DNA from 3 places in the Vibrio algarum genome. Region 3 is predicted to be linked to each of the others. Evidence: riboswitches for the same ligand, from Rfam matches in the RefSeq annotation. Region 3 holds a riboswitch; each other region holds the start of a gene.
What was found. A riboswitch is a leader RNA that binds a small molecule or an ion and turns the genes downstream of it on or off. The one in region 3 is predicted to bind cobalamin.
Positions count from the first base shown of each region.

Region 1: it holds a riboswitch for cobalamin, as region 3 does, so the genes downstream of both, PGX00_RS16450 (sirohydrochlorin cobaltochelatase) here and PGX00_RS02835 (TonB-dependent receptor plug domain-containing protein) in region 3, are expected to answer to the same signal.
Region 2: it holds a riboswitch for cobalamin, as region 3 does, so the genes downstream of both, PGX00_RS16975 (sirohydrochlorin cobaltochelatase) here and PGX00_RS02835 (TonB-dependent receptor plug domain-containing protein) in region 3, are expected to answer to the same signal.

Region 1 covers NZ_JAQLOI010000003.1:239,127-244,046, forward strand. Annotated here, with positions in the region: gene PGX00_RS16435 (FecCD family ABC transporter permease) at 1-849, opposite strand, end outside; gene PGX00_RS16440 (ABC transporter permease) at 846-1,586, opposite strand; gene PGX00_RS16445 (ABC transporter ATP-binding protein) at 1,579-2,466, opposite strand; gene PGX00_RS16450 (sirohydrochlorin cobaltochelatase) at 2,527-3,528, opposite strand; cobalamin riboswitch at 3,694-3,881, opposite strand; gene PGX00_RS16455 (efflux transporter outer membrane subunit) at 4,454-4,920, opposite strand, start outside.
Region 2 covers NZ_JAQLOI010000003.1:349,461-354,380, forward strand. Annotated here, with positions in the region: gene PGX00_RS16965 (ABC transporter permease) at 1-396, opposite strand, end outside; gene PGX00_RS16970 (ABC transporter ATP-binding protein) at 389-1,297, opposite strand; gene PGX00_RS16975 (sirohydrochlorin cobaltochelatase) at 1,324-2,328, opposite strand; cobalamin riboswitch at 2,446-2,632, opposite strand; gene fucO (lactaldehyde reductase) at 2,697-3,845, opposite strand; gene PGX00_RS16985 (adenosylcobinamide-GDP ribazoletransferase) at 3,998-4,759, opposite strand.
Region 3 covers NZ_JAQLOI010000001.1:551,978-556,897, reverse strand. Annotated here, with positions in the region: gene PGX00_RS02840 (TonB-dependent receptor domain-containing protein) at 1-784, opposite strand, end outside; gene PGX00_RS02835 (TonB-dependent receptor plug domain-containing protein) at 726-1,709, opposite strand; cobalamin riboswitch at 1,744-1,971, opposite strand; gene trmA (tRNA (uridine(54)-C5)-methyltransferase TrmA) at 2,102-3,211, shown strand; gene PGX00_RS02825 (YijD family membrane protein) at 3,282-3,653, opposite strand; gene fabR (HTH-type transcriptional repressor FabR) at 3,656-4,279, opposite strand; gene sthA (Si-specific NAD(P)(+) transhydrogenase) at 4,503-4,920, shown strand, end outside.

The DNA.
Region 1 (4,920 bases), on a different contig from region 3:
GGGTATTATGACTCTTGAAAGGGTGTCCGAAGCCATAAGTAGAAAAGCACCGAACAAGCTTGAATAGAAGATGTTGTTTTTCATATCACTGCCAAATAGGCTACGTGAAATATGAGGTACGATTAAGCCAACAAAGCCGATGATGCCTGAAAAGCTAACAGCAACAGAGACGAGCAGTGTAGACATAACGAAGATCAATGTTCGCATCTGATGGACATTAATGCCTAGGCTTTGAGCTGAATGTTCATCTAGCGCTAACACATTTAACTTCGTCGCGTTTCTTTTCAGGTATAGATAAACCAATCCAAATAGGGCTACGCAGGTGAACAACCGACCCCATGTCACCATGAAAATGCCACCCATTAACCAATACACAATGGAATTCAATGAATCTTCAAAATAGTACTTAGAGAAACTGATAATCGCAGACGCGATAATGTTCATCACAACACCAGCAAGTATCATCGTAATAGGATTAATTCGACCACCGGTTAACGACATTCGGTAAACCATCATTAACCCTGTCAGCCCGGTAACAAATGCAAATACAGAGATAAACTGAACAGGCACACCTAATGAGATGGCCAATACCGCGCCCAAAGCAGATGACGATGCGGCACCCGTTGTGAAACTGTCTGCTAGCGGATTCTTTAAGGTGAGCTGATAAATGCTACCGCTAAGCCCTAACATCGCGCCAATTACCGCAGAAAAAAGTACTCTTGGTAAACGCAACTCAGTCAGGATACTGTGCTCAATTTTTGACATATCGAGAGGGTTGATCCAATGGGGACCGATGAGCATAGATATAAATAACGAGAGTATGAATATAACAATTAGCCAACGTTTCATGTTTCTACCCTCTGCACAATACGGTTGGCAATCAACACGAGAACAACATTTAAACAAACAAGTATAGCCAGAGACATAAAGCTAAACGTGCCTGTATCTAGTAAAGAAGAACGTATTAAATCGGCGCTGTAAGTCAGTGGGGAAATCGCCGCAACCGCCTGAATAATGAACGGCATTTGATCAACAGGGAAAAAGGTGCCAGAAAGAAACATCATTGGCGTGATAATAAAGGCGTTCATTGTGGCTTGGTCACGGTGGTTTTTCATCTTAAGTGCCACAATCAGACCGATCAATGCAAACGCGATAAGATGAAGAAATAGAGCCAAAACAAAAAATATGGAAAAGTGAAGAGAGATACCACAAGCCAGACTATAAATAGCCACAATAAGCACCGGAATCATCCCTTTGGTCATACCGTACAGCACCTCACCGACAATAATCTGCCAACGTTGATTAGGGGCCAATAGGTACTCTTCAAATATCTTGAGATAGAAGCGACTGATATTAATTTCTGACGCAATATTATAACTGTAATTCATGCTCGACATGGCAAGTAAGCCCGGCAGCAAAAAGGTTAGATAATCAATACCGTCTACTGTGGTTCCTTTACCCACACCAAAACCAAACGCCATCAGATAGAGAAATGGAGGAACCGCCGCCGCCAACAATATGCGCACTATTTTTTTCTTCAGTACCGTTACTTCTCGGTAATAAATTCCCGTTACACCATCAAGCATGCTTAGTTAACCTTGTTCCAGTGAAGTAAAGAAAGACATCCTCTAACGTGGTTTCTCTTATGCTAACGGGCTCCCCTTCTAGCGACCCTAATCTAGACAGTGCTTGTGCGCGCTCGGCGAAGAATTCTTGTTGTAATTCTTCATCACCGATGTCCAACACAAATTGTCCGATATGCTGCTTCAAACTTTCACTGGTGCCCTGAGTGATAATATTTCCGTTATCGATAAAAATGACTTTTTCAGCGAGTTTTTCCGCCTCTTCAATATAATGAGTCGTCAAAAAGATGGTGCAGTCTCGCTCTCGGTTTATCTTGGAGAGAAAGGCGAGCATATTGCGCCTAGCCAATGGGTCTAGCCCTACCGTTGGCTCATCTAAGAAGAGTATTTTCGGTTCATGCATTAGCGCCCTTGCAATAACTAGCTTACGTTTCATGCCACCGGACAATTTTCCTGAAGGTTTATCTTTGTGTTCCAGCAAGCCTGCAAATTCCAAGCTTTTATCGATGGCGTTTTTTAACGTTTCACCGCGCATTTTGTACAGAAGTCCGTGCACATGTAGGTTCTCACGCAATGTTAATTCTTTATCTATATTGTTGTGCTGAGGAACCACGCCAATCATTCTTTTTAGGCTTAAACGGTTCGGGTTATACGCCTCACCTTCATACAAAATTTCACCTGAAGTAGGTTCCAATAGCCCTGTCATTATTTTTATGATGGTGGTTTTTCCTGCGCCATTAGGACCAAGAAACGCACAAATATCCCCTCGATTGATAGTAAAACTAACGTCATCGACCGCTTTAGTTTTTCCAAACGATCGTGAAAGCCCTTTGATATCGATAAGCACGTTACTTTCTGACGATTGACTATTTATTGATTCCACTTAAAAGCCTATTGTTTATTTTTTCTGAGGGCACGAAAACTCGCGCCCTATAGAAACTAACTAGTTGAGTTCGATACCCGCTTCTTCTGCCGCATCAGCCAAGTGACGTAGAAATATTTTTTGAATTGCGTCGCTGCTTCCCAGCCCTTCAAGAATAGGGGTTGCCTTAATTCCCGCGTTTGTCAGCATCACTTTCCATGAATCTTCCTCATCACTTGCCATGTCATTGGTAGCATGGTCGCCTGCAACCACCATTAGAGGTTTGACAGTGACTTGCGTAACACCATCCGCTTTCATCTTTTTTAGAATGGTATCGAAACTTGGGTGGCCTTCGACCAGCCCAACGTAACTCTTCACTTCTGGATAGGTTTCGTTTAGAAGTTCGCCAAGCTCATAATAAAGTCCGGTAGATAAATGGTCGTTTCCGTGCCCCATATAAACCAACGCCGTTTTGTTCTTTTTCGCCAATTCAATATCGGCTTTTAACGCATCCGCTAGGATTTGTAAGTCTGTACGGTACTCAAATGTCGTGCCCCAAGTCCCCATTAATGGACGTCCAAGAGCAATCTTATTAAAGGGTTTCCATTTCTCTTTAACCGTATTGATAGAAGCCAGCGCCTCGACATAAGCCCTCAGGTCGATAAATTCTTCACCATGGGTTAATAGCGTGGTCTGTACAACAATATTCTTGTATCCCTCGTTTTGAAAATCGGCCATGGTGCCAAGTACGTTTTTTACTTGATAGAAATTTTCAGGAACTTCCGGATGGGCGAGTCGGTATTCCTGATCATTTTGTCTGGAATGCCATTTTTTACGAATGAAGTTTGAGGTGAAAGCGAAACGTACCGGCGTATCAGGATACGCATTTTCCATTTCAGTTTTAATATCGATCAACGCACCTATGGCGCTATTATAGGTTGTACCAAACGCAGCTAAAACAATCGCTGATTTTTCGGTTTTATCTTGTCCTTCATTAGCCGATAAAGAGAAACTAGTTAACACTAAAATAACCAGTTGCAGTACCACTTTTGGCACTGACTTAAATTTAAACCTTAAAACCATAATATATCCACTCCCCGGCATATATATATCGGTCGTATAATTTATATATATTGAAAAAATGCAAATATATAAAAAGACCTGAACATTAAATTAGCAGCAGAGGGGGGATCGTGAGAATTGGTTATTTTGAGAATAACGAATAAACGTCGAGACACCCGCTCGCTTGCTTTCTTGTTCCTATAGGCAGGTATCCTGGCTTATGGTTCTCCATTGAGTAGCACCTTCCCAGATCTCTCCAGTGGTCTATCGCTATCAACTCACCAATTACAGTTGCGGGTACAGCCCAAGCTTCTACTTGGTTCCCTTTTAAAGAGTATATAAAATAAACTCTCACCTATCGGAACGATCATCATACATAAGTTAGACCCCGATTATTTGTTTAAAATCAATATTGGCCTATATTAACGCCTTAAAATTCGAAACAATTATTAATAAACTAACTCACGTAGCAGATTATTAATTTGGTTTATTTACTACTTTTTTAAATGGTCCGCTGCATGGCAGAAATGTATCTTCTTTAGGTGGGTTATATATTCTATGTCCACAATTTGATAAGTTCTAGTAGCGCTTTATTATGAATATTGACGATTGAATAACTTGATTTTTATAAATGGGTCCAATCAATGTTGCTGTCTACCTAATGTCCGGTGCGAAACCTTGCTTTGGTCGCCACGATTGCGATTAACATATTTAATAATGGAGAATACGTCGTTTTTGCCGCAGTGTTCTTTGTGATACAAATTCCTTTCATGCTCGGGATTATTTTTTGGCATCGACATCAGGTAAATAGGCCGCTCTATGAGGTTAATCACTAACTATCCCGATAATAAAAAACGCCTCCCAAATTGAGAGGCGCTGTTGAGGTATTTATTTAGATATTCGAGAACACGATATCAGCGTTACGTTTGTGATTGATAACAATCAATTACTGTAACACTGTGTCGGCATCTATCTCCCAATCCCCTCCCAATGCTTTATACACACCAACGGTAACTTGTGCTACTTGTAACCGAGCGGCAATTTGCCTGTCTTCAATGAGACGCTTCTGTCTCTGAGCATCAAGTACTGACAGGTGGTCGATTAGACCCGCATTATAGAGAGAAACTGCTTTACTGACCGCTTTCTCAGATGCCTCTAGTGCTTGATCAATTCTGTTTTCGTTTTCTTGGCTTCGTCCATAAGCAAATAACATCGAGTCAACCTCTGTGATAGCTGAATCAACCGCATGCTCATACCCTAAGACCGCAGCTTCGAATCGTGCTTCGTTTAGTTCAACCATGGCAGCACCTCGTCCACCATCAAACACATTCCAACTCACGCCTGCAGCACCCACCCAACCTACAGAATCGCCGCTGAATAAGTCGTCAAAACTACTGGCTGAAACACCAGGCG
Region 2 (4,920 bases), on a different contig from region 3:
AAACGTTAAGTCGATGTCAGATACCACACAATAAACAGAGACCATAAAGACCGGAATCAATCCTTTGGTCATGCCATAAAACACTTCCCCAACAATAATTTGCCAACGCTGACTCGGTGCCAATAAATACTCTTCAAATATCTTTAAGTAAAAACGACTAATATTGATTTCAGAAGCAATATTGTAGCTATAGTTCATACTCGACATGGCTAATAAGCCTGGTAGTAAGAAAGTAAGGTAATCAACACCATCTACTACGGTTTCTTTGCCTACACCGTAGCCAAATGCCATTAAATATAAAAAGGGAGGAACTGCAGACGCCATTAAAACTCGTACAATTTTCTTCCTGAGAATCATTATTTCTCTGTAATAAACACCAATAACACCACTAAACATAGCTATTCAACCTTGTGCCAGTGATATGTACAAAGACATCTTCTAATGTTGTCTCTCTGATGCTTACAGGAATATTGCCAAGCTTCATTAACCGTGCCTGCGCGCGCTCCCGATCAGCGAAAAACTCCTGTTCTAACTCCTCTTTTTCGATGTCCAGGACGAAACGGCCAATATGTTTTTTGAGCCCTTGAGAAGTACCCTCTACGATAATTTTACCTTGGTCGATAAAAATCACTCTATCTGACAGTTTTTCAGCTTCTTCGATATAGTGAGTGGTCAAAAAAATGGTGCATTCACGCTCGCGGTTAATTTTGGTAAGAAAAGACAACATTTTCCGCCGAGCTAATGGGTCAAGACCAACTGTTGGTTCATCTAAAAACAAGATTTTCGGGTTGTGCATCAATGCTCTTACAATAACCAACTTCCTTTTCATACCCCCGGACAATTTGCCCGCAGGTCTGTCCTTATGCTCAGTTAAGCCGGCAAACTCCAAGCTATCTACAATCGCTTGATTCAACTGCTTGCCTCTCATTTTATATAACAGACCATGTACATAGAGGTTTTCAGCTAGGCTTAGTTCTTTATCAAGATTGTTGTGTTGAGGTACAACGCCAATCATTTTCTTTAAACTAATTTGGCCGGGATCGTAATTCTTGCCTTGATAGGAAATCTGCCCTGAAGTTGGGGATATCAAGCCGGTTAACATCTTAATGATGGTGGTTTTTCCCGCGCCATTTGGCCCAAGAAAAGCGCAAATCTCTCCCTGACGAATAGAGAAATTGACATCGTCTACTGCGATGCTTTTATCAAACCGTCGAGTAAGGGATTTCACGTCGATGAGACTCTTGTTAATGCGTACATCACTTTCAAGGTCAACCTCATCAGAAATTCGCATGTTCATCTCAGCCACCATTTTTCTCTCAACCACTAATTCAAAAAGATGCCAGCATCGTTTGCGGCATCCTTCAAATGATTAAGGTAGATAATTTGAATTGCTTTTTTGCTACCTAAGCCTTCTAGGACTGCAATAACTTTGATGTTGGCGTTAGAAAGCATGACTTTCCAAGAATCATTTTCATCTCCCGCCATATCATTGGTTGCATGGTCACCTGCAACGACCATTAAAGGTTTTAACGTTACGCTATCGACACCATCTTGCTTCATTTTATTCAGAATAAAGTCAAAGTTAGGATGCCCTTCAACTAGGCCAACATAACTTTTTACTTCTGGATACATGTTGTTAAGTAACTGGTCCAATTCATAGTAAAGACCGGTAGAAAGATGGTCATTACCATGTCCCATATAGACAAGCGCGGTACCGTTTTTCTTTGCAAGCTTGATATCTTCTTGTAATGACTCGGCAAGCCTCTCTAAATCAAACCGATATTCATACTTGTTTCCCCATGTGCCCATAAGAGGCCGGCCCAATGCAATATTGCTGAATGGACGCCACTTCTCTTTTAAAGTTTCTATCGAAGCAAGTGCGCTTACATAATTTTGAAGATCTATATATTCTTCACCGTGTGACAATAGAGTCGTTTGCACAACGATATCTTTGTACCCTTCGTTCTGCAGATCCGCTAACGTGCCAAGTACGTTTTTTACATCATAAAAATCTTCAGGAATTTCGGAGTGCTGTTTTCGGTATTCCATATCATTTTTTCGGGAGTGCCATTTTTTACGGATAATATTAGAAGTAAAGGCAAACCTAACAGGCGTATTGGGGTAGGCTTCTTCGACGGTCTGTTTTATGGCTAATAATGAAACAACAGCCGTGTCGTAGGTAGTGCCAAATGCGGCTAAAACAATAGCGGACTTTTGCTGTTTACTATCAGCACTAGATACCGTAGAAGAGAAACAAATTAATACCGTGAGGAATAACAAAGTCGTATATTTAGCGACTATTTCTGTTAAACATTTTGAAAACTTCATATTCTATTTCCATCTATTTTTTCGATTATATAATCGAGATTGCAAAATATTGGCAATAGAGAGGTGAGTACCAGTTATTTTAGTAATAACTAAATATGCCGAGACACCCGCTCGCATGCAGTTGTATTCCGATAGGCAGGTATCCTGGCTTATGGGTCTATGCTGAATAGCTCCTTCCCAGATTGCTCCAGTGGTTAATTGCTATTAGCTCGCCAATTACAGTTGCGGGTACAGCCCAAGCTTTGACTTGGTTCCCTTTTAAAGAGTGAATTAGTTAACTCTTACCTATTGGAATATATAAATTTTTTATTTAAAAATGATATTTTTTATAACATCTGTTTGCGCCTACCCTTATAGGCTCACAACAGTTAAAGTGCTTGCTTATATAAAGCCATAACTTCTTCTGGGCTTGGTTGCCTTGGGTTCCCTGGAAGACAAGGATCTTGCATCGCTTTATCAATCCAACCATCAAAATCTCTTTCGGTCACACCCAGTTCAGAAAATCCGCTAGGAATACCAACGCGAACCGATAAATTACAAATCAGCTCGATCGCTAGATCTGCAGCTTGTTTATCATTTAAGTCAAAGGTATTACCGCTCATTGCTTCAGCAACTGCACGGAAAGGCTCAGGGCCTGTTTCCGCGTTAAATTTACTCACAACGGGTAATAGAATTGCATTACAAACACCATGAGGTAAGTTATGTGTCGCACCAGGTTGATGGGCCATAGAATGCACCAACCCTAAGCCTGCGCTATTGAATGCCATTCCTGCTAGAAATTGCGCACAAGCTAAGTTATCACGTGCTTCTATATCACTACCGTTATCAACAGCAACTGGCAGCCATTTGGAAATCAATCTAATAGCCTCAAGAGCCGTAGGTTTAGTCAAGGTATGCGCACCTGGTGTTACGTAGGCTTCAATAGCATGAGTTAGAGCATCCATGCCTGTTGCTGCGGTAACATTCGCAGGTAGTCCCGTCATCAAGGTTGGATCATTGACGGCAATATCAGGAATTTGTTTTCCATCAATTATGACCATTTTCACTTTGTTTTCTTCATCAGTAATGACAGAGTTTGACGTCATTTCTGCTGCGGTACCTGCAGTCGTATTGATAGCGATAAAAAAAGCACCGGGGTTAGTTACTTTACCTACACCATTAAATTCACAAATATCACCCTCATTGGAAGCTACAACTCGTATGGCTTTTGCACAATCTACTGGGCTACCGCCACCTACTGCAATGAAACAGTCACACTCTTCTGCTTGGAATTTTTTTAGTCCATTACGTACCAAGGTAACAGTAGGGTTTGGTGTAACTTCATCATATATAACGTATTCAATAGAATAAGACGTTAGCTCTTGAGTTAACTTATCTAATAAACCTAGCTTAATTAAATTTTTATCAGTGACTATCAGTACTTTCTTAATCGGTTGTTGATTTAAAACAGCAACCGCATCTTCAATAGCGCCTACCCCGGCAAAACTTAACTTTGGTAAATTCAATGCGAATGACATATTATTCCCTTTGTAATTTCAGTATAAATATTAATAATTCTTGCATGAGGAAATAGTATTATTTTGCGTATCTTAATTCTGAGCTGTAATTAAAATTATTATTAAAAGCACAATTTTTTATCATAAGTAGACAATTTTTTACCATCAAAAAACTAACTACCAACCACCACATAGAAAGTGATATAACACAGTATTTCCGTAATAGATTGAACGATATTAATAGCATAAGTCACTTTAATGAAAGCATGTTTATCCATTAATAAAAAGAAGACTCTACTTACAAAAAAAGAGACTAGCAATAACAAAAAAGACAGCTTAGAATTTGAAATAAGACACGAAACCGCCAATACAATAAACATCAATACAATTATATCATCTTGTCGCTCACTGCTTATACTTACCCCTTTCACCCATTCCTTCTTTTGATCAGAATAGCTGTATTTATAGATAATACTAAATACCATTGAGTAACTTAAAAAATGACCTATAACCATTGCATGAGGTACGCTATTAACCCTTAACAACACCATATACTTGATTAAAAACAGCACCATTAATACTGTGAACATCACAGCTTGTCTTTTAGCCTGTGTTCTTAACTTCATCTTTTTATTGGAAATTATTAAATTACTTTTTGGTATAAACCCACTCCCTTGATAGAGTCGAGCACCAACAAAACTAATAATCAAGGCGAGATAAATTGCATAGTAATCAGACAGGTAATACCCTATAAAAAGATACATCAATGCTGCGAACGCACCAATTAGTAAACCAGCGACACCACTATATTTATATGATTCGATTACTTCATTCTTACTTTTCGGAATAGAACGGGGAATAGGTAGGCGTGTAAAAATGGATAGAGATAAAAGTAAAACCTGCCATTCCTTGAGCATCCGAGAAAAAATGGTCATATTTTTTCCCTCATACCAAAATATGTTTATTTATTTAAACTTATACCATCAGTATTAAATGGTACATTCTCACCATAGTAAAATGATATTACACGATGGAATTAATTCATGAACACAGATCTACAATCTGTTGGACAATAAAACCTAAATAATCAAAGAAT
Region 3 (4,920 bases):
TTAGCGTTAGAGAATCCGTAACAAAATAGCTTGCAGCTAAGTCTACTAATGAATAAGCAGCTAATTCTTCAAGGTTATCGCTATCTTCATAACGTTTTCCTTGGTAAAGGTAACTTAAATCTCCTTGCCAATTTTCCGCAAAATAACTGATATTCCACTTAACAACGTGTTTTGCTCTACGGCGTAGCTGTTTTCCTGTAATCTTATTTTTAGGGTCCAAGTATTCCAAAATCAAAGTGTGATCAAAGGATCCAGTTGTAAAATCTGATGTCAATTCAATACCGTTAATTTCCGCTTCATTTACATTCTCAGGTGTATTACCCCACACTATCATATTGTCAATTTCTTGCTTAAACAGAGCAAGGCGCACATCAGCGATATCAAAAGCTCCTTCTATCCCAAACTCAACGCTTGTTGATTCTTCTGGCAAAAGATCCTCATTACCACCAAAACAACCAAATGGAGGATAACACTGCAAAGGAAAATATAAGTCATTAAAAGAAGGGGCTTTGAATGCTGTACCAGCACTACCCGTTAACTTGATATCTTTAGTTGCCTTCCATCCTAGGCCTAGCTGCCAGGTATTATTTACACCATACTCTTCATTATCATCAGACCTTACATTTGCCTCAGCGGAAACAGACTCTCGGTTATAGAAAGCCATTGCATAATACGCAAGATTATCTTGTTTTGTTTTCTCATAAGTTGCTGTCGACTTAGATATGTCATTTTCGTACCAATCTATCCCCCCCAAACGAGTATACTTCACTATGTTGGTAGACATTCTGCCAGTTCAGTACCGTTCTATCTGTTTGAAAAACACCGTCACTACCAGTGTTGTACGTTTCCGATTTATCGCTATTAAACGCAGCAGTTAGATTAGAATACAAACTATCTCCTAAGTATTCTGCACTAGCTGAATAATTAGAAACAACAGCATCTTTTTCCGATGTTTCAGGGTAGTCAAACTCAACATTTCCATCGTGATAAAATACATTCGCTCTTAATCGCCATTCTGTGCTTACATATCCACCAATTTCAGCAATTATATCTTTACTTTTAAAGCCGTCGTCATCGCTTTGAGTAGATTCACTACTTGAAGAAAACCCATCAGACTGTTCGATGTTTCCTGCGAACTTTCCCCATAAATTATTTGAAATCTCACCAGCAAAAGAGACTTTAGCCACTTGGTATTGGTCCGAACCGGCCCCCACAGAGACTTCACTTAGTGATTCACCTTCACGATATTCTGTAATTACATTTATAACGCCACCAACCGCATCTGAACCATATACTGCTGCCCGAGAACCTCTAATATACTCGATACGTTCAATTCCAGTCAGTGGAATCGCGCTAAGGTCTGATGAACCCAGAGTCGCACTGCCCATACGAACGCCATTAACTAATACCAATACATGGTTAGATTCTGATCCGCGTACATAAATACTTTGCGATTGGCCGTAACCTCCATTACTCGAAATCTGTATACCCGGCAACCTTCGTAATACCTCAGCCATAGACTTGGCTTGCATCGCGTCGATTTCTTCTTTAGTAACAACCTCCACAGGCGCTATAGTATTTTGGATTGGCTGTTCAAAACGGTTAGCCGTAACAACAACGGTTTCAATATCAGAAGAAGATTGAGCAAAAGTTAGAGATGGAGCTGAAACTAGCGATGCCACTGCGGCTGCTATAATTGATTTGTTCATTATGAGTCCTATTCGCGTAAATCCTAGCAATTGAAGATTCAATAGCTTGCTGGCAGGTATTCGGACTTAGGAGCATGACCTTAGAATAGATTAATTGGTCGCCTAGCATCTCACTTCCCGCTTATCATAGGATGTAGCAGTGTGTGGTTTTCACCTTAGATGTTCGTTCTCTTTTACCGCTGCGCGTCAGTTCTGGATTTGCACCAGATTCCCATTTAGATGATTTATTGCATAAATCACGACCAGCTCGGGAACTGATAATAATTATCAATATATCTCTTGTCTAGTGGAAATAATTGCGGTTCTACATGAAACTATTTCATATCAGTACTGGACAACGACGCATGATTGAATAAAATCTGCGCTCCTTGTGTAAAGAGAAAGGCATATCTATGGCAAACCCTGAAATAAACTCTAATCGCTACCACGAACAGCTTGAAGAGAAGACGAATCGTCTCAGCCAAATGTTTGCTGAATATGATGTACCTAAGTTAGAAGTTTTTGAGTCTCCTGAACAGAATTATCGTATGAGAGCTGAATTTCGAGTTTGGCATGAAGGCGACGAGCTCTACTACATAATGTTTAATCAAGAAACTCGAGAAAAATATCGAGTTGACCAATTCCCCGCAGCCAGCAAAACCATTAACGACTTAATGCCTCTTCTATTAGAGACGATAAAAGATAATGACACGCTTAGGAGAAAACTATTTCAAGTCGATTTTTTATCTACTTTAAGCGGTGAATTATTAGTTTCTTTGCTATACCACCGTCAGTTGGATGAAAGTTGGACTGAAAAAGCCAAAGCATTAAAAACATTGCTTAATGAGAAAGGCTTCAATCTCAACATAATCGGACGCGCTAGAAAAATGAAAATAGTGCTCGATCGTGATTATGTAATAGAAAGGCTCCGCGTGTACGATAATACCTATATTTATCAACAAGTAGAAAATAGCTTTACTCAACCAAATGGTATAGTTGCACAAAAGATGTTGGAGTGGGCAGTTGATTGTACCAAAGAGAGTGATGGCGATTTATTGGAGCTTTATTGCGGAAATGGTAATTTTTCGTTAGCCCTCGCACAAAACTTTGAACGCGTACTCGCGACCGAACTTGCTATGCCTTCGGTAATTTCTGCACAATATAATATTGCAGCGAATAAAATAGATAATGTTCAGATTATCCGTATGTCTGCGGAAGATTTCACTGAGGCAATGGAAGGAAAGCGAGAATTTCGTCGTTTAAAACAAGCTAATATCGACCTTAAAAACTTTAACTGCAATACCATTTTTGTAGACCCTCCAAGATCTGGAATGGACCAGGATACTTGTAAAATGGTCCAAGGTTACGAAAGGATTTTATATATATCCTGTAACCCCGAGACACTTAAAGAAAATCTTGAGATATTATCAACGACGCACAGAATTACTAGGTTCGCTCTATTTGATCAGTTCCCTTATACACACCATATGGAGGCAGGTGTCCTATTGGAAAAACGAAAATAAAATGCACGCGCTATATAGTAAAAAACGAGCATTACGCTCGTTTTTTTGACTTGAAAATGAGTGATTGTTCTCACGCACTTTTGGCAATGAAGCCCAACTTTTTCCCAACCCATAATAGAAGCAACAATGTCACTATAATAGCGAAAAAGTTAGACCCTGCTTCTGGGTATTGCGCTTTAACAAAGGCTGAATAACCAAATGCGCCAACAAAGAAACAAGCTAATCCAACAAGGGGTAATTCTTCCGAAATCGGATTTTTAAGATAATCTTGGTAGAGCATCTGCACTGAAAGTGCCAATGCTATCAATGGAAATATTGAGAAAGTAACTTCCGTTATCGTCAACGCAGATAATAATGCATTGCTACACATCCCTACTATTACTGCAAGGAGCAGCGTTTTTTTTGCAGAGTCACTTTTTGTTTGATTAGATTCATTCGACATAGCTATATCCTATTATTTTGTCTTTCACGCTCTTTTCTATACCAATACGCACCCTTAGCGGTCATTCTTAATTGCATCACTAACCTTTCAGTCAGCTCTTCTCTCTCACTTTTGTTCAAATCCAACGCTTCTGCGCCAGAACTAAACACTAAGATTACAGATGCTTCCGCTTGAATAGATGCTTCTTCTCTATTCATTCCAGTACTTAGTAAATATTCTGTCATTTCAGCAACAAAATGTTGCATCTCTCTTGCTACCGCAGCCCTAAATTCTGCCGAAGTACCAGAGCGTTCACGTAGTAACAATCTGAATACGTTAGGACTGCTATCAATAAATTCCATAAAGGTTTCTACTGAGGTTCTAATCACACTCCCTTCTTTAGCAATTCGTTGTCTGGCCTGTCTCATTAGTTGCCTAAGAAGTAAGCCACCTTCATCAACCAAGGTCAATCCTAATTCATCCATATCTTTGAAATGACGATAAAATGAAGTAGGCGCGATACCAGCTTCTCTTGCGACCTCTCTTAAACTTAAATTTGAAAAGCTACGATCTGCCCTAAGCTGGTTGAATGCTGCATCAATTAATGATCGGCGTGTTTTTTCTTTTTGTTGTGCACGAATTCCCATAGGGGGTCATTTTTACCATTAAAGCCTATTAACGTTCAGATACTATAACGCGAATTTGAACCTGTGAGAAATACACATTGTAAAAGCATTACTAACATCCAGTAGATTTGCATAAGTCCGTGATCGTTACCACTCTATAGTGTGATGACCATTTACCTATGGTGATAACAAGTTAAAATCTCGCTACGGCAATGTTAATAAAAATCATGGAAGGCAAATCAATATGGCTCGAAAAACTCACTTTGATGTGATCGTAATTGGTAGTGGTCCTGGAGGTGAAGGGGCTGCAATGGGTTTAACCAAAGCAGGTTTAAATGTCGCCATTATTGAAAAGGAAAATAGTGTTGGGGGAGGATGTACCCACTGGGGGACTATTCCTTCGAAAGCACTAAGGCACGCAGTTAGCCGAATCATCGAGTTTAATAGTAACCCGATATTTAGCCGAAACAGTAGTAATGTCCACGCTTCTTTCTCCGATATTCTTAGCCATGCTAAAACCGTTATTGATAAACAAACTCGCCTACGCCAAGGTTTTTACGATCGCAATCAATGCGACCTTATTTTTGGCAAAGCTCATTTTGTAGAAAAGAATAAAGTGGCAGTGCAGCAGCCGGATGGAAGCCTAGAATACTATACTGCCG